2 regions of the Viridibacillus sp. NPDC093762 genome follow, and region 2 is predicted to be linked to the other one. Evidence: riboswitches for the same ligand, from Rfam matches in the RefSeq annotation. Region 2 holds a riboswitch; the other holds the start of a gene.
What was found. Region 2 has a riboswitch for cobalamin ahead of ACQKM9_RS04430 (Ig-like domain-containing protein). Riboswitches for the same ligand answer to the same signal wherever they lie in the genome.
Positions count from the first base shown of each region.

Region 1 (12,392 bases), on a different contig from region 2:
TTCTTTAACATTTGGACTTTCTAATTCTTGTTTTAGATTTAGCAAGTAAGGTAGTCTCTTTTCCAATACGAAATTATCCCACGGTACTAAATGCCCTACAATTTCACAGACTGACCATTTACTTTCTTCTATTGGTATAAGCCAGCAGTCATCAGATACTCTTTTTAAACTCTCTATATAATGGATAGAATTTTCATAGTGGTTCAAAATCAATTTTTTTGATTCTATTGCACTCATCTCCATAGAAATATATTCTTACTAATTATTGCTGTTTGGAGCTCCCAAACTGAATTGCACCATTTAAAATAATAGGAGCTAATTCATGATCATCTATGATATAAGGAATTTCTGATGGCTCTACCCATATACGTGCAATACCTTCATTTTCTCGTAAAAACGGATAGCAGGCTTTAACATCCATTCGGTAAAAGGATTGATAACCTATCATCGGATATTTACCACCTGGTACAAATAATTGGTTTTCTTCATGATTTACTTCAATTGCTCCTAAGTAAGTAATAATACCTTTTACATAAGCTTCTTCATACGCTTCACGATGCATCGCTTCTTCAGCAGATTCACCTATTTCAACATGACCTCCTGGATAGTTAAATCCTCTATCTTTAATTTTAGTAAGTAGCACTTTGTTATCTTGGATACAGATTGCATGAACACTAGTTACTATGCACAACTTCTCTAGTTGAAAATTTGGTTTCCATGTGAGTTTCACTCTATGACCGTTCCAATAATCTATAACTGTCTTCATATGAGCCTCCTAAGTTATTACGATAATATAACTCTTTAAAGTTCACCAAGAAATTCGGTTGGTAATTGCTTCTCTGCAACTTTATTTTCAAGAAAGACTTTATACGCTTTTACTTTCGGTCTTGAGCTAACAATTTTAGCAATCTCATCATCAATGTAATGAATCGCCACACCGTCATCAGCTGCTATGCCTGCTTTGATGCGTTGTGATTCAATTAAATGATGGTAAGATGGTCTTCTATCTTTTTCTCCATCATAATGTGGGCAATGACTTCCTTTTAAAAATCCTAAACATTGGATTGGTTCGAGGCAATCTCCATACGAATCTGTAATGCCCTCTTCAAACCAGCAAATAGCCCCTGCACTAATACCAGCAAGAACAATACCCTTTTCCCATGCTTTTTTCAAGATTCTATCTAGACCCCATTCTCTCCATAAAATCAATAAATTTTTTGTATTTCCCCCACCTACGTAAATGATATCTTTTTCTAATATGAATTCTTCTAACTCTCTCGTTGGTGGGTTAAACAAAGATAAATGCGTTGGTCTGCAATTTTGAGTCTTAAAAAAATCATAAAACCGTGCTATGTAATTATCAGCATCTCCACTTGCTGTAGGTATAAAGCAGATTTTAGGGTTAATCTCTTTCGATTGCTTGAGAATGTATGAATCTAACAAAGTATTTTCAGGCTCCATTGAAAATCCACCGCCACCAAGTGCAATAATTTGCTTCATTGTTTTCATCCTCCATTCAACTATTGTTAGAGACTCTAGGGGTAGCAAATTTCATCCGGCACATTGAGAAACTCAAAGACGTATGTTGAATCTCATCATGAAGTTGCCATAGCCCATCTACGGTTTTTAGTTCTACATTTCGATTGATAAGCGCTTCAATCAAATCGTTTATTTCTATACAGTTAATCGGAACTTGTTTCTTTTCGCTAACATAATACCCCGCATTTTCATCAAGTAAGTTAAATTCCATTGGATTAAATTCATATAAATATAGCTTTGTATCTCTCATTTTTTGTAGCCATTTGTTTTCAATTACTACCACATGATTGCTTGGGCTTGATGAAAGATATCGAGTTTTATCTTCTTTTGTTGTCTCTGCATTAATATGAAAACAAACACGGGGGCAATTCCTAGGAGTCAAAAAATTCGGTAGACATTTTTCATTAATTGCCCAAACAAGTCTTTTTGTCTGATCTAAATCCTGACGAGAAGGGATTCTAGGTTCAAAAACCTCAATATTTTGTTCTTCACTTACATGAAAAAGTCTCATATTAACCTCCCATTAAATTTTAGTAAGAATATTCTATTTTGCCCTATTATTAGAATATCATAATACAGGGGTGAATGAGTTGGGATATGAAGCCCAGTCAAAAAAAGTGAAAATTTCCACAGAGCGTGAGATTAAAATTCCAGAAGAGTTTTATGAAGAGTTTTCATTAATTGATGAGGTTCAAATTTCTAAGGTAAATGGGGCACTAATTATTACGCCAATTATTGATCCTGTTTTCGAGAAATATAAAACGCTCATTATGGAGCAACTGACAAAAGCAGGTTATACCGGTCAAGAGTTAACGGATAAGTTCAACGAGTTACGAAAGCAAGTACAAATGAATGATGGTTTCACTCTATTTATGAATGTTAAACCCGACTTAAAAAAACAACAGTAAACTATAATGCCGTAGTCTTGTTTAATACAGAGTAACAAACCTTTCTTTTAGTGCTGTTCATTTTAGTAGTTTATTGCAACAAAAAACGTAGTTAGAGAGGCATGATTTAGCCCTATCTAACTACGTTTTATTTGATTGTTCTAGTAACTTCCAGACTTTAAAGCAAATATTACAGCCAAAACCAAATTGGCTTAGTATTGGTTTTAATTATCTTCTGCTTTTAACTTCGTAGAATAACTGTTTAATAATTGAAGATTATTTTTCCCCATATCAAAAAAACACAGGATAAGGAGATAGTACAGAAGATATCAACTTTTTAGAAACAGGATGTTTTAATTGTTCTAGCTTTTCCATATCATCTAGCCATTCTACAACCTCACCTTGATACATTACAGCTATTCGATCTGCTATGTAATTAACTGCCTGTAGGTCATGAGAAATAAAGAGATATGACAGTTGAAAATCCTCTTTTAATTGTACCAACAGATTTAAAATTTGTACTTGGACGAGAGCATCTAAAGCACTTATAGCCTCATCAAGTATGATTAAATTTGGTTTAAGAGCAATGGCTCTAGCAATATTGATTCTTTGTAACTGCCCTCCACTAAACTGAGAAGGGTACTTATGCATATCTTCCAGCCTTAAACCGACTATCTCCAATAGCCCCTCTACTTGTTTTCGCTCTTCTGTGGGTGAAAGTCTTTCATAATTTCTTATAGGCTCCGCAATAATTTCACCGATTGTTAGTCTTGGATTAACCGCGCTATAACAATCTTGAAAAACAACTTGGAGATTACGCCGTAACTCTTTTAATTCTTTTGCTTTTAAACTATGAAGATGCTTTCCTTGAAATAAAACCTCACCTTGATCTGGTTTTTCCAGGCCCAGAATAATTTTACCAAGGGTGCTTTTGCCTGATCCACTTTCTCCGACAATACCCAAGCATACTCCTTGTTCTAAAGTTAGTGAGATACCCTTAATGGCTTCAACTGATTTACGCTTCCCCAAAATAGAGTTTCCAAGCGAATATGTCTTCTTTATATCTTTCAATTCAAGTAAGCTCACTTTTCAGTCACCTATGCTTTCTTGTACCTTTACGCAACGTACTAGATGGTCTTTTTCAAACTTTTTAAACTCAAGATTATAACTTGTACATGTATGGTCTGCGTCCTTGCATCGATTTACAAATGGACATATATTTTCATTATTAATTGAATTAGTACTTGAAGTGCTAACACTTTGTATCTTTCTTCTTTTTAATCCAGGCCTTGATTCTAATAAAACACGGGTATATGGGTGCATAGGTTGATTGAATAATTTCATCATTGGAGCCTTTTCAACAATAAAGCCACCATACATCACAGCTACTTCGTCAGCTAATTGAGCAATCACCCCAAAGTCGTGTGATACCAATAAAATGCCTGTATTATATTCCTTCTTTAATTTATCCAACTGTTTTAAAACTTGAAGTTGATTTGTTGCATCAAGTGCAGTTGTCGGTTCATCGGCAATTAAAATAGAGGGGGTTAGGGACATGGTAATCGCAATCATAACTCGTTGCAACATCCCACCACTTAGCTGAAATGGATATTGCTTTAATACAGTCTTTGGATTAGTAAAGTCGGTTTTCTCTAAATACTCCACAGCCATTTTTCGCGCTTGTCGCTTAGTCATAGGCAAGTGAGTTCTAATTGTTTCAATAAAATGGCTTTCAATTGTTCTTACAGGGTTAAAGGCAATCATAGGATTTTGCATAATCATAGCAATCTCATAGCCCCTTACTTTCCTTACGTCTTCTTTTGAACAGTTTAAAAGGTCTTTATCTCTATAGTTAATGCTTCCATGCTTTACTTTTACATTGTCAGGTAAAAGATTTAACAAAGACAGGCAAGTCAACGTTTTCCCTGATCCACTCTCGCCGACAAGGCCTAACACTTTCCCTGGATCAAGTGTAAAATTGATATCACGCACTGGTTGAACCACTTTATGGGTTATTGATACGGATAAAGTTAAATTGTTTACAGTTAGTATCGGTTGTTGTCTCATTCCACGACCTCCCCCTTAGCCCTTTTTCAGGTCTAACATATCCTTCAATGCCTCGCCGAATACGTTAAAGGCTATGACAACGATGAAAACCATCATTCCCGGGTACAACATCAATGAAGGGTAATTTCTAAAAAATGGTTTACTATCATTAATCATCATTCCCCACTCTGCCTCTGGAGGTTGTACTCCAAGACCTAAAAATGAAAGACTAGAAATAGCTAAGATAACTCCTCCGATGTCCATAAAGACTAATACAACAACTTGAGAGATAATGGCAGGGAAAATGTGTTTCATAATTATGATAAACTTTGGAGTGCCACATATTTTGGCTGCTAATATAAAGTTTTGTTCCTTAACACTGAGCACCATTCCTCGAATGACACGAGCATAATAAACCCATTGAACAAGCACCATTGCCAAAATTAGATTAAAAATCCCCGGCCCCAATATGCCAACCAAAGCTAATGAAAGAAGAAAGCTTGGGAATGCCATGAGGATGTCACAGATTCTCATAAAGAGATAATCTACCTTACCACCAACATATCCTGCAAAAATGCCAAGTGGAACACTAATCATCATCATAAATCCTATGACAAGGATGGCTGTTCCGAGCGAAGTCTGTGTTCCAAAGATTAATCGCGATAATATACATCTCCCTAAATGGTCAGTCCCTAATGGAAACTGAGAGGAAGGGCCTTGTAGTTTCTGAGCGATATCAACAAAGTTCGGATCATTAGGAGCCAAAAAAGGAGCAAAGAGGGCTACTCCAATCATAAGTAAAATAATGATACTGCTAATCGTCATGAGCTTATGATTTATCAGCTTTCGATTCAACTTTACAATCGGTCTCATTCCACTCCCTCCAATCGAATACGGGGGTCTAGTAAGGAATATGTAAGGTCAACTAAAAGATTACAGACCACAAAGATTACAGTCATAAATAATACACAGCCCTGGATCATTGGATAATCTTGATTTATAATGGACGAGACAAATAATTGTCCCATTCCTGGCCAAGCGAAAATGGTTTCAACAATAACTGCTCCACCTAGCATATTTCCAAAACTCATACCTAGCCCAGTCACTACAGGAAGGAGGGACTTTTTTAACACATGTCTACTAATGATTTTCCCTTGACGCAAACCTCTCGCTCTTGCATATATAACAAATGGTTCATTTATATTTTCAAGCATACTCGCTCGAAGTAATCGTATATTTGTGCCAATATAGCCAAAAGCAAGCGTTAAGGAAGGAAGCACTACATGTTCTAGTGTCCCCCTCCCCAAAACGGGTAATAAATCTAACTTTAATGATAAAAAATAGATTAATAGAAAACCAAACCAAAATGTAGGCATAGAAACACTAACAAAAGCTATTATTCTGCTAAATTGATCTATCCATTTTCCTTTGTAGATAGCCGATAGCATTCCTATTGGTAAGCTAATAACTACAATAAAGAAAAACGCAGCTAATGTTAGTTGAATTGTTGGAACTAAATGTAACAACATCTCGTCCCAAACTGTATTCTTAGACACAAATGAAATCCCTAAATCAAGTTGAATTACATTTCCTAACCACTCAAAATACTGGATATATAAAGGCTTATTTAATCCAAGCTCAAGTCGAAGAGCAGCCACAGCCTCATCAGTAGGCGGAATATTCGATAACCTTAAATAAGCTACTGCTGGATCTCCAGGAATTAAGTGCAGTAAGATAAAAGTGATAATTGAGATTCCTAATAATATTGGAACAAGACTTGCGAAACGCTTAACTATAAACCAACTCATGTAGTACTCCTTAAGTTGTTGTTATTAATAATCCTTCCATCATTCAACATCTATTGTAGTTAAAGGTACCTCTGCTTCTTGAGGCAAAAAATCTAATCCTTTAATATTTTTATGATAAACCGCTACATTGGATTGATAAGATATCGGTAAGTATACCGCTTGCTCATGCAAAGTTGTTAAAATATCGGTATACAACATTTTTCTTTCTTTTTCATCTGTAGTTAAAAGCACTTTTTTAATCTTCTCGTCTATTTCTTTCTTCTCTGGTAACCCCAATAAAGCAGTATAATCTGGACCACCATTTTCTGAATCTGTTGTAATTGAAGCTAAATAAGAATGTGGATCAAAAGGTACGGCCCATGTTGAGGTAAATAATATGTCGTAATTGCCTTGGAATGCCGTTTTCCAGAAAGTATTAGTTTCCTGACTATTCAACTTAATATCAATTCCTAGTTTTCTAAAATCACCTTGCACAAATTCTGCGATCGACTTTTGGATATTATCTGTACTATTAAAAAGGAATTCTAGCTGCAGTTCTTTTCCGTCTTTTTCTCTAAACGGTTTACCCTCTATTTTTTTCCACCCTGCTTTATCTAATAACTGCTCTGCTTTTGCTGTGTCATACTCATATGGATCTATGTCAATTTTTGTGTAATCCAATACAGGTGGAAACAATGTATCTGCTTTTTTTTCCATACCATAAAAAATATTATCGATCACAGCCTGTTTATTAAATGCATAGTTCAGCGCTAAACGTACTTTATGGTCTTTAGTTGCTTCTTTATTTGTATTAAAAAGAAGCGTTCTTGTAGCTGTAGGCTCTGACAACTTAGTTTCATATTTCCCTGAATCCTTTAAAAATTGGAATGAATCTTGACTGATGACCCCATTACCAAAAATAAAATCAAGTTCATTTTTCTCAAATGCTAATACTCTAGATTCTCCGTCAGTAATGACCTTAACAACAACCTTATCTACTTTTGGTTTAGTACCCCAGTACTTTTCATTTCTTTCGAATAATGCATATTCATTTTTCTTATATTCGCTCAGTACCCATGGCCCTGTACCAATTTGAGATTTAAGACCATCCTTAAATGTATCTTGGCTGTCAGGAAAAGCAGCTTCTCCAACAAATCTCAAAGGTCTTATGTATGTTAATTCTTGTAGAGTTGGATAATAAGAATTGTTCAAAGTAAGCTTAAAAGTATATTCATCCACTACTGCTGTATCTTTAATTTGGTTAATTAACTCTACCCATTCATGTTGTTTATGATTATTTAAAATCGTATCGAAATTCTTCTTAACAATTGCCGCATTAAATTTCGAGCCATCAGAAAACTCTACATCTTTTCTCAGATGGAACACATATTCTTTGCCGTCTTTTGAAATATCCCAGCTCTTTGCTAACCAAGGCTGAATATCCCCACCCTTCCCGTAATACACAAGGGGCTCATATACCATTGCTTGTGCAAAAAACTCATTTGGAAAATATGTATGTGGATTTAAATCGCCTATATCTCCAGTCATAGAAAATGTAACAACTTTCTCATTACCTTTAAGTGAAGTAGTTTCTGAACCTTTGGGAGTATTACTGCAACTCGTTAAGAACATTAATAATAGTAAAAAGAGAAGACTTAATAATTTTGATCGTTTGAATAACACTTTTTCTCACCTTCAACTATAAAATTTTATTACCATAAAATATTGGCAAACAAAAAAGCATTCCTAACCCGATAAAAAAGGTCAGCAATGCTTATAGTTTCAGAACAATTTTGTCTCCTAGCACTCTAACACCTCCCTATCTCCCGTAGGTTTATCAGCATTTTTAGAACAGGCAGGTCTTCTGACTTAGGTTCATAGCCTCCATGCGTCTTCCCGGATATTATCCAGTGACTTTCTTGCATGAGACTCACCCTTACAGCGGCGGGACCATGTCGGATTTTCACCGACTTCCCTATTAAGTATTCGTTTTAAACGAACACACCTATTCCAATACTATATGTAATTTTTTGTGCAAATAAAAAAAGTTTTCCTAATATAAAGTATATTCGTTATTACAACTTAAAGCTATATCAATTTTAAGACTTAATTTTATTCAAAAGTTTTACCACAAAAATTTGCACGTTTTTTTTTGCAGTTACACATATCGTTGCTGGTTGTAAACGTTACGTTACATTGCCTTACACCTAAAGTGGAAAATTCCACATTTATGCTTAACAATAAAAAATAACCTGATTATAAATAACTGGTTCGCTTTAAGAGTACTAAAACTAATTAAAGTATCAATTTTGGATTCCAATCGCATATGATTTAAACCTTTTATTATTGTTTACTAAATAAGGTTTTTTTCGCAATTGACATAGTAATTAACAGATTAACAATAGCTAATATCGTTAAATCATTAAGTGGAAACAAAAATACCTATCCTCAGATGCTTTTTAAGTAGCATATTCGACTATTTTAAATAATGGATTTAGAAGAATTTGTAATATACATATATTTGTAACTTACTGATATTCAACTAACGAGGCAGTTTAGTTTAATAAGATAACCTCCATCTGTTTAATTGAGTACCAGCTCATGTAATAATGAGGAACTTAAGATAATTACTACTTTTGCTTATAATTGAACGGATGCCAAGAAAAGCCTCCGCATAGCGAGAAATATGGAGGTGTAAGAGATTGAATAAACAATGGACGATTGGTAAAATTAAAGAATTTGTTGAGAACAATTCGGAAAGTAAGTTGCTAACGACGGAATATCACGGTTTTTCTCAAAAGTTACTATTTTAATGTGCATGTGATAGCAACTTTGAAAAACATTTACGAAATTTAAAAATAATAACCAACGTAAATGTGACGTGTGCCTACCACCAAAAGCGACACAATAACTTATAGCGAATAAACGAAGTGCCGATTTCTATTAAAGAGAAGTTGGCACTTCGTTTATTTTATCATTTCAATTCAAATAAAATTGAACAATTAAGTAACTCAAATTTAAAGATAGAGATTGTCCAAAATGCAAATCATTCCTTTGATATTGAAAAATTCGATACAACAAATTCAATATTAGGTTTATCAAGGGTAGTGAAAAAACTTCAGGAAGCATTAAAGACAATTTAGTGAAATAATGAGATTATCAAAAGATAACCAATTTAGGTCTAATTTAATCGCTAAAATAGATGTACAAGAGGTGCTAATTGCACCCCTTTCTTAATGGTTATTTATATTTTTACTCCTCAATTTCGAACCCGTTAATAATCAACAGACCGTTTACATTTGAATTGTTTGAAGCTTCTTTTTATCAATTTTCCCTACATGTGTTTTTGGTAGTTCAGGGATAAAATAAATATTCCGAGGGATTTTATAACTACCTAGATGACTTCTACAAAGGTCTTGAATTTCTTTAACATTATTAAATGCATCATCAGATACGATAAAAGCCGTAACGATTTCACCCCAGTGACAATCAGCAATTCCTATAACTGCGACCTCTTTCACCTTTGGATGAGTAATAATACATTGTTCCACCTCTTGAGGATAGACATTTTCCCCTCCTGAAATAATCATTTCTTTTACTCGTCCTACGATATAAATATCCCCGTCCTGATCCATCTTCGCTAAATCACCAGTACGAAGCCATCCATTAATAATAGTTTTAGCTGTCTCTTGTGGATTCTTCCAATATTCGCTGAACATATGCTTTCCTTTAATATATAGTTCTCCTACTTCATCACGTCTGCATTCTCGACCATTCGGAGCTTGAATTTTAACTTCATTAAATTGCATACACTTTCCGACAGATCCTAGTTTTATTGCGGCCTCCTCTGGTTGAATAACAAAATTATTGGGACCAGCTTCGGTTAATCCATAACCCTCTTTAAATGGTACTCCCTTTTGTAAGAAGGTTTTATGCACAGTGATGGGACATGGAGCTCCACCTGATAAAAATACTTTTATACTAGGAAAACTTGTTTTCTTGAATTCTTCTGTATCAATCATAGATTGATACATTGTCGGGACAAATAACGAAATTGTTGTGCTGTAACTATTCAATGACTGGATTGCTTCTTGGGGATTGAATTTATTTCCTATTACAACTGTACCTCCAGCCATTAATATTGGAATTGATAATGCATTCAATCCTCCCGTATGAAATAATGGCATATAATTTAATGTGCAATCATCACTACTAATATTCCAACTAATAATAGTATTGAAGGCATTCCAATTTATCGCATCATATGATAAGACTACACCCTTTGGCTTTCCAGTTGTCCCACCAGTATATATCATTAACCATGCGTCTTTCGAATTCCAATTATTTGTTGGTACATTGAAGTGCTCTGCTACAATCTCTATTGTAATTGGGTATGCTTTCATATGTGGGTTATTAGCTATAAGCTTCATAAATTGATCTTCATATAGTATTAAGGCTGGTGTACAATCGTCAAGAATATAGTCAAGTTCTGAATGACTTAATCTCCAGTTTAAGGGAACATAGATGTAACCACCGATGGCACATGCAAAAAGAATGGCAAATAGATCAATTCTATTTTCCGCAATCACGGCGACCCGATCACCTTTTTGTAGACCGCAGTTTTTTAGAAACATAGCCCACTTTTTCACTTCATAGCCCAATTGTTTATAGGACCAGCTCCTGTTCGTAGCAATATCAATCAACGATGTTTTTTTGGGGGTAATGGCAGCTTTTTTTAATATCCATGATTGCTCACTATGCATAACTTCTCCCCCTTACATCATAATTCCACCATCAACCTGTAATACATGGCCTGTAATATAGCTTGCTTCTTCTGAAGCTAAAAATAGGTAAGCATTGGCAATATCTTCTGGTGCCGCTAAACGTTGTAAAGAAACGATGGATTCCATTTTCTCTAATACTTTAGATGGCATTTTTTCAACCATTGGTGTTCTAGTAAAACCTGGTGCAACTGCATTGACATTAATTCCTTTTCTACCTAGTTCTTTTGCCCAAGTTTTAGTCATCCCAACAATAGCTGCTTTTGTAGCTGCATAATTTGTTTGACCAACATTGCCGTAGACACCGCTGACAGATGATGTGTTTATAATTTTCCCATAGCCTTGTGCTACCATAGCTGGAGTAACTGCTTGAGTGCAATTGAAAACACCTTTTAAATTTACATCGATTACTTGATCAAACTGTTCTTCCGTCATTTTTGAAAGCATTGCATCATTTGTAATACCCGCATTATTTACTAAAATATCAATCTTATTATATTTGCTAATCACTTTTGCAATTACATTATTGACGCTTTCACGTTTAGTTACATTGATGGGATAGAAAGCTACATCATAGTCATCTTCAAGGTATTTCGCTTCAACTTTATATCCTGCTTCTTCGTTGTAATCCGCAATAATAACTATTGCTCCTTCTTCTGCAAATCGTTTTACTGCTGCTAAACCAATTCCACTAGCTCCACCTGTAATCATTGCCACTTTATTTTGCAATCTCATTCCAATTCCTCCATTATATAAATAGTTCAATCTGATTAACTAGTTGTGTTAAATCATCTATTAATGGTGAATGACCACTGTCGCTCAGTTTTACTACTTTTGCACGTCCCTCAAAATCTTCTATTATCTCTTTTGTCATAGTCTCAGGTACTACGTAATCACGATCACCATAAATAATTAGTGTAGGTATTTGGATTTTCGCTACTTCGTTTTGTCCATGACTTACTTCATTCTTCTTAGAACTAATATTGAAAGTATTTAACACATGATATACATCTGCAAGATTACGCTGTGTCAACATATCATCTATATAGGCTTCATACTGCAGTTCTGATGGTTGCTTATGCGTATAAATAAGCGCATTCCAAACTGCTTTTAATCCCTCACGATTCCCACTATCATATAAATTTTGCATAGGTACAGTTTTTACGGAATCTTTTTCAACTTCTTCTAGAGTAAGTATTCTCTTTAATAGATTAGGTGAACCATCCGGATTCGACGCATAAAATGCATAACCTCTTGTTGAAGCGGAAGCTAGTAGGACTAATTTATGACATAATCCGGGATAATCCGCACAAAATTGCATTGCAACAGCGCCCCCAGTAGACCAACCTACT
Region 1 covers NZ_JBNNUK010000009.1:62,548-74,939, reverse strand. The annotation lists gene ACQKM9_RS12680 (DinB family protein) at 1-243, opposite strand, end outside; gene ACQKM9_RS12675 (NUDIX hydrolase) at 263-766, opposite strand; gene ACQKM9_RS12670 (Type 1 glutamine amidotransferase-like domain-containing protein) at 802-1,500, opposite strand; gene ACQKM9_RS12665 (DUF6886 family protein) at 1,517-2,050, opposite strand; gene ACQKM9_RS12660 (hypothetical protein) at 2,130-2,447, shown strand; gene ACQKM9_RS12655 (ATP-binding cassette domain-containing protein) at 2,718-3,512, opposite strand; gene ACQKM9_RS12650 (ABC transporter ATP-binding protein) at 3,516-4,493, opposite strand; gene nikC (nickel transporter permease) at 4,509-5,345, opposite strand; gene nikB (nickel ABC transporter permease) at 5,342-6,280, opposite strand; gene nikA (nickel ABC transporter substrate-binding protein) at 6,320-7,942, opposite strand; cobalamin riboswitch at 8,097-8,283, opposite strand; partial or broken gene ACQKM9_RS12630 (hypothetical protein) at 8,962-9,170, shown strand; gene ACQKM9_RS12625 (hypothetical protein) at 9,190-9,402, shown strand; gene ACQKM9_RS12620 (class I adenylate-forming enzyme family protein) at 9,553-11,022, opposite strand; gene fabG (3-oxoacyl-ACP reductase FabG) at 11,035-11,775, opposite strand; gene ACQKM9_RS12610 (alpha/beta fold hydrolase) at 11,789-12,392, opposite strand, start outside.
Region 1: another riboswitch for cobalamin. It lies ahead of nikA (nickel ABC transporter substrate-binding protein); the one in region 2 lies ahead of ACQKM9_RS04430 (Ig-like domain-containing protein).

Region 2 (12,392 bases):
GCCAAGTAGCTAGTATTTTCTCGTTAATTGGTTTTAACAATGATTTATTACACGCATCTTTAAGTCAAACAGGTGAAGATTTTACAATTGAAGAAATAACACGTATCAGCTACCGAGTAGCTCATTGGATTAACTATTGGAATTCTAATCGCCTTGTAAGCATTAATGAAGAAAAAAATACGTTGTACTACAATAGTCTACCTAAATTGCAACAAGAAAAAGTGAAACAGCTTGCTGATTTACTCTCATTGAAACCTACCTTAACGGCGGATACTTTAATGAAAAAAATTTATGCCATCTGCCACCAGGATGACAAAAAAAGAATGCGCGAATATCAGAAAGACTTATTTAGAAATGTTTATCAGCTAGTGATGAATGAAAATAGTGGGCCTCGATTACCTTTGCTTATTAGTGCAGTGGGTAGAAAGAAAATAATAGAATTACTTACTTTCTCATAAGTTTAAAATTCAACTATTTAACATGAATAATTAATCATGTTAAATAGTTGTAAGAATCACTTTTTCAACTTTTCAACTATTTTATAAAGTAAGCAAGTAACAATGTTCAGAAAAAATAAAGTGGTTAACTGTAACGTTGAATTCACTAAGACGTACAAAAACAAATCCCAGTATGCTTCACCTGGAGGGAAATCTCCCCACTCAAGTGGATCCATTTTTAATATAATTAATGATATAGAAAATGAAAATGGAAAAGAAGAAACTTATGTACACAAAAATCCAATGTAGATAAAATTTGATTCTGAATCTACTTGACCAAAGAAGCAAATTGATAGTTACACTGATTAAAGGTATGAAAAAAAGTTGAAAATAGGTAATCGCATAATTATCTATCAACATCAAAGCATATAAATATTGAGCTAGACAAATGATTAATAAGTTTGTTAAAGCTACTAAAAAAACCGCTGAGTGTTTATTTGTATCCAATGTGTAACCCCTCCTTACTGGAACAAACGCAATTTTAACAGAATTCCAACAATGTTTATATTATCCTTTTTTAAGTAAAAAAGAACTGTTTTAAAAGTCTAGATTAACGACTTTCAAAACAGTTCTTTTTCTTTTCTAGCTATTCAACATTCCATATTTCACTTTTATTCGTTCTAATTTTTCACCAATTGGTTTGGCTAAAACGAGTAAAAAAACGACATTTGATACTACATAGACAATCGTAAACGGAATAGCTGTTGACATAGCGATTAAATACCTTTTCCAAGAAAACAGCCCATCATAAGAAATGACAGTCCAAATATCCATACAGAAGGAATACATTATTCCTGCAAAAACGCCATAAATAATGAGTGCTACTTTGCTTTTCATCCAACCTTTTTGTCCTAATAGACCAGCGATAAAACCAAGGATTCCCCATGTAAACATTTGAAATGGCGTCCATGGACCTTGTCCGAAAAAGATGTTCGATGCTATGGCAGAGGTCGCTCCTGTAAGAAAGCCTGCTTCCGCTCCGAAAGCAAATCCAGTAATGGCTGTAATGGCAGTCACTGGCTTGAAAGCTGGAATCCAAATAAATGCTGCTCGGCCTGCAACGGAAATAGCCGACATAACAGCTATCGTTAAAATTTCTCGTGCTTGTGGTTTTCTTCTTTCAAATGAAACAAAGAATGGCACACAGGCTAATAAAACGATTATCATAGATATAAGATTGTATTTACGATCATTCAAGATAGTCACTCCAATAAGCATGACGATTGGAATAACTACAAAAATGATGATACTGGAGAAAATTAGACGTTTACGGGAGTAGTTGTCTGCTCGAGCTGTTGATTGTGCTTGCATAACGAAATCACGTCCTCACTTGTCACTGCAAAATCATATAAATGACGCGACATTCGGTGCGCTGCAGTTGTATAAAAATTATTTCCACTGTAAAACAGTTTTGGTTCATCCTCGGAAACGATATTGCCATCAAAGAACATTGCACAACGGTCAGAATACTGCGCTGAAAACTCAATATCATGTGTAACCATCACAACGGCCACACGACGCTTTTTAAGCGCTTGTAGTACTTCGGCGAATATTTCCTTAGAATATGCATCAATGCCCTTTGTAGGCTCGTCTAGAAGGATAATTTTAGGGTTTAGTAACAAGACTTTGGCTAAAGCAACTTTTTGTTGTTCTCCTCCGCTCAAATCATATGGATGACTGTCTAATAAATGTCCGATATTAAGTGTTGTGATAATTTCATTTAACTGTACATTGGCTGCCTCTTTTGAGATGCCTAAAACGTCTATTATGCTATCGAATTCAAGTTGTACTTTCTTTTCAACGAGTAGAGTTAATGGATCCTGTGGTAAAACAGCTAAATTATTTCGATACAATTCGCCATTTGAAAACTTTTTAATGGATTTACCATTTATGAAGACTTTTCCTCGATATGGTTTATATAAACCTGACATTACACCTAGTGCAGTTGTTTTCCCTGTACCGTTTCCCCCTAAAATACTAACAATCTCTCCAGCCCGTACTTGCATGGAGAAACCTCTTAATACATCTTGAGTATTCTTTTCATAACGGAACCATGCTTCTTTAACTTCCAAGACAATGTCATCAGTTGGAATGTCTGAACTCAATTTACTTTCTAAAGCTCGAAATTCATTGTTAAAGTGCTTTGTTAGCCAATTCCGGCCATCTCGTATGGTTAGCGGTACAACGTCATTGATTTGCAATGCATTATTAATACGCACTGGTGTTGGTAAGCCTAGCATCATTGGATGAGAGGCATCGAATGCTTTTAATTGTTGTGCAACATTTTGCGGTGAATCATTACAAATAATACGACCTTTCTCCATGACCACAACGCGATCTGCTATAGGAAAAACCTCTTCTAAGCGATGTTCTACAAGAATAATTGTTAATCCAAGTTCTTTATTTAACTTTTGCAATGTTCCGATGAATTCCGTAGCTGCAATTGGATCAAGCTGAGATGTCGGTTCATCTAAAATCAATAATTTGGGTTGCATTGCCATAATTGCTGCAAGATTTAACAGTTGCTTTTGACCACCTGATAACTCCATTGTACTTTTCCTAAACCACTGCTGAATACCGAAGAAATTTGCCATTTCAGCCACTCTACGTCGAATTGTCATCGTATCTAGCCCTAAATTTTCAAGACCAAAAGACAACTCATGCCACACTTTATCAGTAACAATTTGATTTTCTGGATTTTGCATAACAAAACCGATTTCAGAAGCTGCCACGCGATCAGGTAAATCGGCCAATACCGTGCCCGCATAAAGAATAGTTCCTGATTTTTCACCATGAGGAGCTATCTCTCTTTTTAAATGTTTTAATAACGTACTTTTACCGCAGCCAGATGTACCACAAAGAACAGCAAATTCACCTTCTTCAATTGTTAAATTGATATTATCTAATACTCGCTCTTGTTTTTCTGGATATTGGAAATTTACATGTTGTATTTCAATGAGCGCCATTTAATTGCCTCCCGAATTTCAATCACAATAGGTATTACTAGTAAACTAGCATAAGAAATATAAAGTCCTATGCTAATTGGAGTTAAAGCTAATTCAGTAAACGTTGGATAAAAATAATACGTCGTCACACCAAAGTAACTGCCAAGAATATTCGTTAAAAGAAGTGTTAATATGATTCCGAGCAAAAATCCATCTCTTTTTTCGAAAACGAATAATGAAAATGTGGAACGGTTCTTCAAGCCATAACCACGTGCTTTCATCGAATCAGCCGTCTCAATTGCATTTTCTAGTGCCCAAGTTATAAGAATGGAGATGATGCGAATCCCGCTTTTTACTCTTTGCCATGGGTTGCCGGCTGAAATATCCATGCCAATTGTTTTTTGTGCATGTGAAATAATCGTAATTTGATGTTTAAAACGCGGGACAAGACGTAATGTTAATGAAATGACCAGCGCTAGTGCAGGTGATATCTTACCGAATAAATAAAGAAATTTATCTGATGTCATTACAACGTTATAACAACCAAACCAAAAAATGACTGAACAGATCATAATCGACATCGCAAATCCATAAACAATAGCCTCTAATGTTATAGTATTATAATCTATGTAAAATAGAATGATTTCTCCGTCATGACTAATAAGTGGATTAATAATTGCAGCGATAAAAAACATCGGCACGAAAAATTTTAAGCCGCTAATAAATGATTTTCTATTAAGTAACAGACTTAATGTAATTGCTCCAATACATGTAATAAGTAAATAAACTGGATGCATATAGAACATGGAAAGTCCGATGACAGATGCAAAATATGCAAAGAGAACAATAGGGTGATACGTTTCAAATGCTTTCATGATGCTTATTACTCCTTTTAATAATTATCTACCTATATCACGGCCTAGATCGACTGTATACTGAAACTGAATATTGTCACCATTTTTAACGGTAACTGCACTCACACCATAATTAGGGGTCTGCCCGTTTACAGAGTACATCCAACCACTTAATTCCCCTGCGTCGAATTCATAAAGGTGATTAATCCCTTCGATATAGACAGAGCCATATTGATTGTCGCCCGCTCCTTCATATTCCAGATGAATACCATGTTCTTTTGTAGCTCGTTTAATAATAGACCAAACCGTTTCGTCTTCGTTTAAGATCTCATATTTCGTAGACTTTAAAATCACACCATTTTTCGGTACGTATTTTTCACTTTGTAATGCAGGTTTTAACATATCCCAATGCGTTAGCAAAGTTGCAGCACTAATCGAAATAGTCACATATTCTTTCTTCTTTTCATCTTCTTTATTAGGCTTACTTGGCTTTTGAGCTACGTTATTGTTTTCGGGTTTTTTATCTTTTTCAGGCTTCTGATCTTTTGTTGGTGTTTTATCTTTAGTTGGTGCTGGACTTTTATCTTGCTTTTCATTATTTGAACTAGTCGAAGTATCTTTACTAGGTGTTTTCGAAGTTGATGTTGAATCAGTTTTAGGTGTGCTTGTTGGTTGCTCTTTTTTTGGCGTTACCTCTTCTTCATTTTTTGGTTCCTTTTGCTTTGTTTCGGTCTTTTCCTCTTCTTCGTTATTTGGCTTTATAGCATCTATTGTTGAATCTTTTTCTTTTTCTTCCTTTGCTGATTCTTCACCTTTATCACCTTTAACGATTACCTTAGTCTCACTTGCTTCATCAACACTTTGTTCTTGCTCAGTTTGGTTATTATATTCTTCAACTGATTGAATCTTACAGCCAGTGATAATGATCAATGAGAGAATCATCATTAGCCATAATGGTATTAATTTTTTCATAAATCGCACCTCTTCTTATAGATGGGAATAGGGTGCTGGAGATAAACTCCAACACCCTTCCTATTTCTTTCAAATTATTTCGTTTTAACTACTACTTTTGTTGCATTACTTTTGTTACCGGCTTCATCTTTGGCATAAACTGTTAATTTAGTATTAGCCTTTTGATTTTTAATTATAACAGTAAATTGCCCCTTACTATTTACAGTTCCTTTACCGATAGACGTTTTACCTTTTAATACATACACTTTTGCACCTTTTTCAGCTGTCCCAGTCACTTTACTAGTTGAAATAGTTACTTTTTTAACTGACGGTGCTTTAGGAGCCGTTCTATCAGCTACTTTTAATGTGTATGCTTTGCTTTTATTTTTAGATGCATCTGTCACATAAATTTTCAATGTTGAATTAGCTTTTTGCTTTTTGATTGTTAAAGAGTATGTGCCTTTTGTAGATGCAGTAGTTGATGCTAGTAGCTTAGAGCCGTTATAAATCGTAACTTTCGCTCCTGCTTCAGCTTTGCCTTTAACAATTGTTGTTTGATCACTAACTTTATTAGCTGTTGCTACTTCAGGTGCTGTAATGTCAAATTTAAGTGACTCCGCAGCATCAGACATATCATAAATACGGTTTTTGCCGTTTACATAGCGGTCATATGAAGCAAGTGCACGTAAACCTTGATCTGATGACATTAAGTTTGGAATTTTAAGTGACAAACCGCTCTTTAATCCACCTGTAGCACTATCTACAAAACTTACTAGGTTAGAAACAGCCCAGCTACCATTACCTTTGATGAAACGTGGGTCCGTTTTTGGATTTGTTTGATTAGACGTTAAATTGATGATGAATTGAGATACTGTTTCAGGACTGTCACCTTTTGCCCATTCTGAGTAGAATCCACCTTGTTCACCTAGTTCTTTGCCTAAATAATCATTTGCTTTTTCAACAGCTGCTTTTACCTTCGCATCTTTTGTGTAAGGCGCTAAAGCAGTAGCCGTCATTGATGTTGAATCTTTATCAGATCCATAATCTAGAGCCCACGCAAATGATCCATCTTCAAATTGATCTTTTACTAAATCATTTACTAATTTAGTTCTTGTAATCTCCGCATATTTCGGTTCCGTTGATAAATCATAATTTTTTGTATCAATAGCATTTAAGAAATGAAATTTATTCCCATTAGTTAATTTTTTTGCTTCCTCTGTAGTCAAATATGTATCATACATAGACTTAACTAAATCATATCCCCCAACATTACGCGGATCTTTGTTGATGGCTGTTAATGCAATAATGACTTTTGAATATTTACCAACGTCTTTAGAGATTTTGCCATCCTTACTTTTAACCTCTTTGACTAGATTATTGTAATAAGTTTCATAGTATTTAGAAGGAACTGGTACGCTAGCACGAGCGAAATCAGTTACGTAGTCTTCATCACCAAATGATGGATTCGGCACTTGTTGTAGTAAAAATGCCGCTGTTGAATTTAGAACGTTTTTATAACTGACATCTTTCGCTGGAACTTGAACAGTCGCTGACGTATTTTCTGCAGCTTTTACTGTCGACAATTGACCTGGTAGTTGTGAAAATGCTAATAAACTTGCCATTCCGATAGGTGCTACCCATTTTCTTACCCATTTACTTGTGTACATGTTGAAATCCCCCATATCTTTATTGTTAATTACTTGTAGTTTTTCTTTAAAAGGAAGAACATATATATAAGGGCAAAAAAAATCCCTTTACACAATGTAAAGAGAATTTGGACGGCGAAATGCCAGAAAAATGTACAATGATATACAAAAAGGCCTTCGATGCTCCAAATCTCCCCCTCGAAGATTGAAACTACATTATAAAAGCAGGTCTCCTGGCTTGTGTATCTATTTACTCTTGTTCCTTCCCAGCGCATTATACATGCACCAGTGGTTTGCAACAATTTCATCCACACTTACAGTAGCGGGGCTGCATCGGATTTACACCGATTTCCCTTTTAGCTTATGATGAACATAAGCACTCTTATAAGAAATATTTATTTGTCTATTAATCTAAATTATTTCATAAAAGTTTTAGAATGTAAATTAATATTTTTTATTGTATTAAAATTCGGACTTTTTCGTATCAAAACAATAAAAACATAACAAAACCCTACCTGTTTTTAGCAACGGGTAGGGTTTTTATAAAATTACTATGGCATCAGACTTCGTAATCATCGCTTCCCTTCGTATGTTGATTGAATGCGTTTAACTGCTCTACGGTTAAGTTTCTCACGTAAAGATAAAAATTCATCGACTCCATACCATAATTTTCACAAGCTAGACAATACGTTTCATAACCTTCTCTATACATTTCCATGTAAACCCTCCTGTTATATAACAATTTTTTTATTTTTTATTATTGTATAACAGTTAGAGTTATCTGTCAATTAGATAAACAAAAATTATTAACCGGTTTTTACATATAAAAACACCAAACTTTAAAACTAAAAGTTTGGTGTTTCTTATTAAATAATCGATTTTCCAGTCTTAACTTTGTCCTTCGTAACAAGACTTACTACAACAAATGCTACTAAAGATAAGATTATCGGCAACGTAACAGTATGCATACCTAATACACTTGGCATTATTTGATCAATGTAGATATAAGATGAAATCCCGATAATCATCGATGCAATCGCACCGTATTTGTTTCCTGTTTTCCAGTAGAGACCAAATACAACCGGCCATAAGAATACGGATTCCAATCCACCGAAAGCAAATAAGTTCAGCCAAATAAGTAAATCTGGTGGACGTAGAGCTACTAGAACCACTGCTATCCCAATAACTGTAGTCACATAGAAACTTGCTTTTTTAATCTGTGCATCTGATGCAGTTGGTTTTATATAGTTTAAGTAAATATCTTTTACTACAGTTGAACTTACTAAGATAAGTAAAGCGTTAACCGTAGACATGATTGCTGCCATTGGTGCAGCTAGCACAATTCCTGCTAAGTATGGAGGTAACACTTTTAGCGTCAGTAAAGGCATCACTTTATCACCAATTTCTATGCCTGGTAATACCGGACGTGCTAGTACACCAATTAAATGCATGCCAAACATAATTGTAGCAAGTGCAATTGTGCCAATGATAATGGCTGTATGCATGCCTTTTGAGTTTTTATATGACATTGCACGAACGGCAATTTGAGGTAAGCCAATAACACCTATCCCAATTAAAATCCAAAATGTCGATACGTATAATGGCGTTAAACTACGATCTGCCCCATAAGGTGATACAAGATTCGGATTTTCAGCGACTAAATCACTCATTATATTCGATATTCCTCCACCAGCAATAACCGTTGCGACAAGTAAAATGATTGTCCCAATGACCATCACAGAACCTTGCACTGCATCTGTTAATGCTACTGCACGGAAACCACCAATAATCACGTAAATTAATACAGCACCTGCAAAGATAAACAATGCAGTAGAATAGTTTAAGCCTGTTAATGACTCTATTAATCGCGCCCCGCCAATCCACTGAGCTGCCATGGATGCAAATAAGAATAAAATAATACTAACTGCTGATACAATGACAACCGTTTTACTTTGATATCGTTCACTTAAAAAATCAATTAGAGTGATTGCTTGATACTTACGTGCAATAATTGCAAATTTTTTACCAAGTATCATTAGAACGAAATAACCTGCTGGTAACTGCGCCATCGCCAAAAGAACCCAACCGAGTCCTGTATTATAGGCAACACCTGGACCACCTATAAAACTCCCAGCGCTACCGTATGTCGCCATCATTGTCATAGCAAGTAAGAAACCACCCATTTCACGTCCGCCAAGGAAATATTCTTGCAAAAACGAATTTGATTGCATGACTTGGCGATTCGCCCATATCCCAATCCCAAAAATAAGTACTAAAAAAACAACTAAAGGAATAATCACTTGCCAATGTATCATTTCTGTTCACCCTCCTCATCGTCAAATGGTACATCTGTGAAGAGGAATTTAATGACGAAAACTATAAGGATGACCATGAAAATAGTTCCTGCAATACAGCTATAGAAAAACCACTCTGGAAAACCAAGTACATATGTATAAGATGACGGATCTCCTGAGCCCATGCCATAAGCAAAGCCAAACCAAATACTAAAATTGATGATTACAAGTATCACCCCAATGATGGCCTCACGATGCGCAATTTTAAATCGCTTATCATTCATATTACAATCTCCTTTATGACGAATCACTACATATTAAAAATAAGTTACTTTTATAATAATACGTTCTCAATTAAAAAATTGAAAGTATAGAATTTAGTTTACATAATAATATTATGTAAACTAATAGAAAATACAAATTTATGTATATACATATTTAATCTACAAAAGTGCTAATAAAAACTATAATAGTTTGATTCCTAAGTATCTACGAGTAGCCTATTTACTCATATAGGTTGAGAGATATTAGGAGGAATAGCTATAAAAACAACATACTGGAAACTACAAGACGTCATTCAACATTATCTAGAACAAGTTAGAAGTGGCATCTGGCATCCTATTCGGCGCTGAGAAAGCTAATATCATGTATAAGTAGTTCATTACTTTAGCTCTGAAGCTGAATTAATATTGGACTAAGCTAACAAATTTGGCACAGTAAAATAAGTAAAAGGTATATAAAAAGCGCCTCTAAGTTAGTTTTTTAACTTAGAGGCGCTTTATTACTTAAAGTATGCTTAATTTATCATCTTTTAAATCACTAATGAACATACAGCCGGGTCCGTGAGTGATCATAATAGATGGTTTACTTTCCATCGCTACTGCTTGAGGCGTAACGCCACAAGCCCAAAATACCGGAACTTCGTCTTCTTTAATCGTTACAGCATCTCCAAAATCAGGAGTATTTACATCTGTAATCCCAATTTGGCTTGGATCGCCAATATGAACCGGTGCACCATGAACATCTGGAAAACGAGAAGTAATTTGTACAGCTCGGATTGCGTCAGCATGTTTCATAGGACGCATACTAACAACCATTGGACCTTCAAAAATACCTGCTTTTTCGCATGGAATATTCGTTTTATACATAGGTACATTACAATCTTCTTCAATATGTCTTACTGGAATTCCACTTGCAAGAAGTGGCGTTTCAAAAGTAAAACTACACCCTAATAGGAAACATACCATATCATCTTCCCAATAATCTGTAACATCGGTTACTTCTTCAGTGAAAACACCATCACGATATATTCGATATCTCGGTATATCTTTGCGAATATCTGCACCAGCAGCAATAGAGTTAGGTGTATATGACCCAATATCGGTCACATCCACTAATGGACAAGATTTTGGATTGCGTTGACAGAACAATAAGAAATCATACGCATATTCTTTCTTTAAAATAACCAAGTTTGCTTGTGTATAGCCTTTAGCCATTCCCGCTGTTGGTCCAGTCAATTCACCATTACGAATTAATTCTCGAATAGCAGTTGGGGCCATTGTATCAAATTGTGTCATCATAATTCCCCACTTTCTTAACTAGCTAAATAGTTTAGGTAATTCGATAATAAGTGTACGAACGCTAAGTACAGCCATAACTACTACAACAAAAATACCTGGAATCGTTAACCACATCGGATGTTTATAATTACCAACAATCTCTTTTTTATATGCTGCGATTAATAACGTTCCAAGTGCTAGAGGTAAAATTATTGCATTGATTGCCCCTACTAAAACAAGAATTTTAACAGGTTTACCAACGAATGCAAATGTGATAGTTGATACAACGATAAAGACAATAATTACCCAGTTATGATATTTATCAATCATTGGGTGGAAAGAACGAATAAATGATACTGATGTATATGCAGCACCTACTACAGAAGTAATCGCAGCAGCCCACATAATAACACCAAACATACGATAACCGATTTCACCTGCAGCTAATTTAAATACAGAAGCAGGTGGGTTAGCAGGGTCAATTGTCAAACCTTGATGTACTACACCTAATACCGCTAAGAATAGTGCTACACGCATAATACCAGTAGCAGCAATTCCTGTTACAGAACTTTTCGTTACATCAGGTAAAGATTCTACCCCTTTAACTCCTGCATCTAGTAAGCGGTGACCACCGGCGAAAACAATATATCCACCAACTGTTCCCCCAACTAAAGTTACGATTGAAAGAATATCAATTTTTTCTGGTGTAAATGTATTAGCTAATGCATCACCAACTGGTGGTGATGTTGTAAAAGCAACATACATCATTAGTAAAATCATGATAAAGCCAGCTGCTTGTGCAACCTTATCCATCGCTTTACCTGCTTCTTTTACAAGGAAAATGAAAATTGCAAAAACTGCACTAATAACTGCGCCCATAATCGGATCCAAGCCGAGCATAGCATTTAAACCTAGACCAGCTCCTGCAACGTTCCCGATATTAAACGCTAGTCCACCAATAACAATCATGATGGCTAATACAAGACCTAAACCAGGAAGTACTTTGTTGGCAATTTCTTGACCACGCATACCTGATACTGCGATGATACGCCATACATTTATTTGAGCGAAGACATCTAAAATAAGTGAAACTAAAATAACAAAGGCAAAACTAGCCCCTAATTGTTGTGTAAAGACCGTCGTTTGTGTTAAAAATCCTGGTCCAATCGATGATGTTGCCATAAGGAAGGCAGCTCCTAATAAGACGCTACGCCCTACTTTCTTTCTGTCTTGCCCTTGATTTAAGCTAACTTTTGTCATATGAAAACCCCTTTTTATACGTGAAATGCTTGAACGTTGATGTTATTTTTCTCCAATGTGTTTCGAATATATTTTGCAAATGCAAGAGCATGTACTCCATCCCCATGGATACAAACAGTGTCTGCTCGCAATAATACTTTCGTTTGTTGTTGAGACTCAATATAACCTTCTTTGACCATTGTTACGACTTGATTTACAGACTGTTCCTCGTCTGTTACTAAAGCATTGGATTGTGTACGTGAAGTAAGTGAACCATCCGCTTGATATGTACGGTCAGAAAATACTTCATGAGCTGTTTGAAGACCAAGTTTTTCTCCTGCCTTCGTTAACTCACTTCCAGCTAATCCGAATAATACTAGCTCAGGTGAGACATCATAGACAGCTTG
Region 2 covers NZ_JBNNUK010000002.1:116,919-129,310, reverse strand. The annotation lists gene lysS (lysine--tRNA ligase) at 1-458, shown strand, start outside; gene ACQKM9_RS04450 (ECF transporter S component) at 1,080-1,808, opposite strand; gene ACQKM9_RS04445 (ABC transporter ATP-binding protein) at 1,757-3,463, opposite strand; gene ACQKM9_RS04440 (energy-coupling factor transporter transmembrane component T) at 3,436-4,317, opposite strand; gene ACQKM9_RS04435 (DUF4430 domain-containing protein) at 4,342-5,268, opposite strand; gene ACQKM9_RS04430 (Ig-like domain-containing protein) at 5,343-6,914, opposite strand; cobalamin riboswitch at 7,100-7,292, opposite strand; gene ACQKM9_RS04425 (hypothetical protein) at 7,453-7,611, opposite strand; gene panF (sodium/pantothenate symporter) at 7,760-9,205, opposite strand; gene ACQKM9_RS04415 (YhdT family protein) at 9,205-9,471, opposite strand; gene ACQKM9_RS04410 (putative hydro-lyase) at 9,973-10,764, opposite strand; gene ACQKM9_RS04405 (NRAMP family divalent metal transporter) at 10,786-12,006, opposite strand; gene ACQKM9_RS04400 (LamB/YcsF family protein) at 12,021-12,392, opposite strand, start outside.